Regions from separate parts of the Tardiphaga sp. 839_C3_N1_4 genome, predicted to be linked through region 2. Evidence: predicted binding sites of a transcription regulator. Region 2 holds the regulator's gene; the other holds the start of a gene.
The links. The regulator PhoB, encoded in region 2, activates phosphate uptake and scavenging genes when phosphate is short. The targets are predictions, from matches to a motif close to TGTCATNNANCTGTCAT.
Positions count from the first base shown of each region.

Region 1: a site for PhoB is predicted at 698-714, ahead of AB8A38_RS23235 (acetoacetate decarboxylase). Genes of this name have one in related genera too.

Region 1 is NZ_JBPWQD010000001.1:4,850,925-4,853,125, forward strand. Features, by position in the region: gene AB8A38_RS23225 (hypothetical protein) at 1-96, shown strand, start outside; gene AB8A38_RS23230 (MaoC family dehydratase) at 121-606, opposite strand; gene AB8A38_RS23235 (acetoacetate decarboxylase) at 824-1,564, shown strand; gene AB8A38_RS23240 (homospermidine synthase) at 1,724-2,201, opposite strand, start outside.
Region 2 is NZ_JBPWQD010000001.1:3,646,363-3,648,563, forward strand. Features, by position in the region: gene AB8A38_RS17490 (GcrA family cell cycle regulator) at 1-507, shown strand, start outside; gene phoB (phosphate regulon transcriptional regulator PhoB) at 703-1,407, opposite strand; gene phoU (phosphate signaling complex protein PhoU) at 1,499-2,201, opposite strand, start outside.

The DNA.
Region 1 (2,201 bases), 1.2 Mb from region 2:
GCGCGTCCGGATGCAGAAGCACGCGATGCCGGCGCCAAGCCGGCGTTGCCGCCGGCGCCTGCGGAGAAAACGGCGCCGCCGATCACGGCGAAGTAGTCATACGCTGAGCGAGCGATGCGTTCAGTCGGTGTTGGGATCCAGAAGCGCCAGCGTGATCCAGTACGCTTCTAAAGCCGGTTTGGTCACACCTTCCACTTCGATAACCGCATCCCAGGCCGATTGCAGCGAAACCACGCGTTCGGTCAGCTTGACCAAGCGAAACTTGCCGCGCACCCGCGTGCCGGATTTGACCGGACTGTTGAACCGCACGCGCTCGAAGCCATGGTTGACGCCCATCCGCGTTCGCTCGACGCCCGGCATCGCATCGAAAGCCAGCGTCGACAGCAATGACAACGTTAGAAATCCATGGGCGATCGTACCGCCAAACGGCGTCTCAGCCTTGGCGCGCTCGGGATCGGTGTGGATGAACTGATGATCGCGGGTGGCGTCTGCAAACGTATCGATCATCGTCTGATCGACCATCAGCCATTCCGACACGAGTTCGGGTCCGTTGAGTAGCTTGCGATATTGTTCCAGCGGAATCAGCTTGGCGCGGATCGCTTCCATTTCGGCTGCACGTCTCTCGTCTGACACTCCGGCTTCCCAATATTTGCGCCCGTCATGGACGGCGTTTCAAACGGCACTTTTTAAGCTCATATGTCATCGTGGTCTCGTGTTTTCACGTGTCCACGGCGGCTGGCTGGGTCAGATGCCCGCAATCTAGTCTCGCCAGCTTCACCGGTCGCCTCCATACTCCCTGCGCACGAGATCACAGGGGGGCTTCATGAAAATCGACGACGTCCGACGCAACGCCTATTCGATGCCGCTGACCAATCCGTCGTTTCCGCCCGGGCCCTACAAATTCTACGACCGCGAATATTTTATCATCAGCTATCGCACCGACATGGAAGCGCTGCAGGCCGTGGTGCCGGAGCCACTCGAAATCGTCGATAATATCGTGAAATACGAATTCATCCGCATGCCGGATTCCACCGGCTTCGGCGACTACACCGAAACCGGGCAGGCGATTCCGGTGCGCCTCAATGGCGTCGAGGGTGTCTATATCCACTCGATGTATCTCGACGACGATGCGCCGATTGCGGGCGGCCGCGAGCTTTGGGGCTTCCCGAAGAAGCGCGCGACGCCAAAGATCGCCGTGGAAAGCGACGTGCTGGTCGGCACGCTGCATTACGGTTCGGTGCTCTGTGCGTCCGGCACCATGGGCTACAAACATCGCCCGGTGGATCATGACACGGTGATGCATGCGCTGACGGTGCCGAACTTTATTCTCAAGATCATCCCGCATGTCGACGGCACACCGCGCATCTGCGAGCTGGTGCGCTATCACCTGGAAGAGATCAATCTGAAGGAAGCCTGGACCGGACCCGCGGCACTCGGGCTGTTCCCGCATGCGCTGGCGGATGTGGCGCGTTTGCCGGTGAAAGAGGTCGTGTCGGCGTTGCACTTCAAGTGCGACCTGACGTTGGGATTGGGCGAAGTGGCGTTTGATTATCTAGCGAAATAGGGAGCGGGCGCCTCTGTCCGACCCTCATGGTGAGGAGGCGCTTCTTCAGCGCTGTCTCGAACCATGAGGGCACGGAGCCCGCGGCCATCCTTCGAGACGCAAATGGCGGCTGCGAGATGCAGCCGCCATTTGCTCCTCAGGATGAGGGCGGAGTGTTCGCTAACGCACCAGCACGTTCTTGAACTGCCAGGGATCACTCGTGTCGATATCTTCCGGGAACAGGCCCGGGCGACCTTCGAGCGGCGTCCAGTCGGTGTAATAGCCCTTCACCGGGCCGAGATAGGGCGTCTGGATCTCCAGCAGACGCTCGAAGTCGATCTCGTCGGCCTCGACGATGCCTTCGTTCGGGTGCTCCAGCGCCCAGACCATGCCGCCGAGCACGGCCGAGGTCACCTGCAGGCCGGTGGCGTTCTGATAGGGCGCGAGTTCACGCGTCTCCTCGATGGAGAGCTGCGAGCCGAACCAGTAGGCATTGTTGCCGTGGCCGTAGAGCAGCACACCGAGTTCGTCGATGCCGTGGACGATTTCGTTTTCGTCGAGGATGTGGTGCTTCGTCTGCATCTTGCCGGAGCCGAACATCTCGTGCAGCGACAGCACGGCATCGTCCGCCGGATGATAGGCATAGTGGCAGGTAGGC
Region 2 (2,201 bases):
ACGGTAATGACATGGACCGACGATCGCGTCGAACAGTTGAAGAAACTCTGGGAAGGCGGCCTTTCCGCCAGCCAGATCGCTGCGGAACTCGGTAACGTGACCCGCAACGCCGTGATCGGCAAGGTTCACCGCCTTGGCCTGTCCGGTCGTGCCAAGAGCCCCTCCTCGGCAGCTCCGCGGCAGCGCAAGGCGCGCCCGGCGCAGCAGATGGTACGCGTCGCCCGCCCGATGGCGCGCGGCAATACCGCGCTGGCCCATAATTACGAGATCGAGGCCGAGCCCGACCCGATCGCCTATGACAACATCGTGCCGATCAGCCAACGCCTGTCGCTGGTCGAACTCAACGAAGCCACCTGCCATTGGCCGATCGGCGATCCGTCGAGCGCGGACTTCTATTTCTGCGGCGGCAAGGCCCTGGCCGGCGCCCCCTATTGCGCGCATCACTCGCGTATCGCCTATCAGCCGGCCAGCGACCGCCGCCGCGCGGTCCCAAAGCCGACGCGCTGAGCTGGAAAGCATCTAAACCAAATGAAAATGCCCGGTGATGAGCCGGGCATTTTTCGTTTTGGGGGAATTGTGAGCGGAGACCTCTCCGCCGTCATGCCCGGCGAATGCCGGGTATCCACGTCTTGGCCGAACACAAAGACGTGGATGGCCGGGACAAGCCCGGCCATGACGAGAATAACTGTCGATAGCGGAGTATTACTCCGCCGCCTTGTCGAAGCGATCGTCCAGCGCATAGCCGGCGCCGCGCACGGTGCGGATTGGATCGGGCTCACCGGCGGGATTGAGCAGCTTGCGCAGGCGGCCGATATGCACGTCGACGGTGCGCTCGTCGATATAGATGTCGCGGCCCCAGACGCTGTCGAGCAACTGCTCACGGCTGAACACCCGGCCCGGATGTTCCAGGAAGAACTCCAGCAGGCGATATTCGGTCGGACCGAGATCGATCGGGCGGCTGGACCGCACGACGCGGCGCTTGTCACGGTCGAGTTCGATGTCGCCAAACGCCAAGACGGTGGCGAGACGCTCGGGAGCTGCACGACGGAGCAGGCCCTTCACGCGGGCCAGGAGCTCCGGCACGGAGAACGGCTTGACGATGTAATCGTCGGCACCGGTGGCGAGACCGCGAACGCGCTCGCTCTCTTCGCCCCGCGCCGTCAGCATGATGATCGGCAATGCCTTGGTTTCAGGCCGTGCGCGCAGACGGCGGCACAGTTCGATGCCGGACAGGCCCGGCAGCATCCAGTCGAGCACCACGAGATCCGGCACCCGCTCCTTCAAACGGGTATCGGCATCGTCGCCGCGCGCGACGGTTTCAACATCATAGCCTTCGGCGTCGAGGTTGTAGCGAAGAAGCGTCGTGAGGGCTTCCTCGTCCTCCACCACCAGAATGCGTGCATTCACAGCCATATGGTCAATATCCTCAGTGACGTCCGAAAAGCCTTTAGGTCATGATCCTTGCGGAAGACTGGCTTCCGCTTTTCCGGATCACGCTTCAGACCGTCGGCGTATTCGCGAATGTGGTCATGTCGCCCTTCGGGCGCTTGTCGAGGATCTGCTGACCCTCGATCATGTAGAACACGGTTTCCGCAATGTTGGTGGCGTGGTCACCAATCCGCTCGATGTTCTTGGCGCAGAACATCAGGTGGATACAGAACGAGATGTTACGCGGGTCTTCCATCATATAGGTCAGGAGTTCGCGGAACAGCGAGGTGCAGATCGCGTCGATTTCCTCGTCGCCCTTCCACACCGTCATCGCAGCGGGCAGATCGTGTGCGGCATAGGCGTCGAGCACGGCCTTGACCTGGGTGGTCACGAGGTCGGTCATGTGTTCGAGGCCGCGGATGAGCTTCAGCGGATGGAAGTCGCTGTCGAGTGCATTGACGCGCTTGCCGATATTCTTGGAGAGATCGCCGATGCGTTCCAGATCGGTGGCGACGCGCAGCGCGCCGACGATCTCGCGCAAATCGACAGCCATCGGCTGGCGCTTGGCGATGGTCAGCACGGCGCGCTCTTCGATCGTGCGCTGCAACTGGTCGATCTCGGCGTCGGTGGCGACGACGCGCGCACCGAGCGCGACGTCCCGGCGGATCAGCGCGTCGACGGATTCGACGATCTGCCGTTCCGCGAGGCCACCCATCTCGGCGACGAGACGGGTCAGCTCCTGCAGATCGTCGTCGAAAGCCTTGGTGGTATGT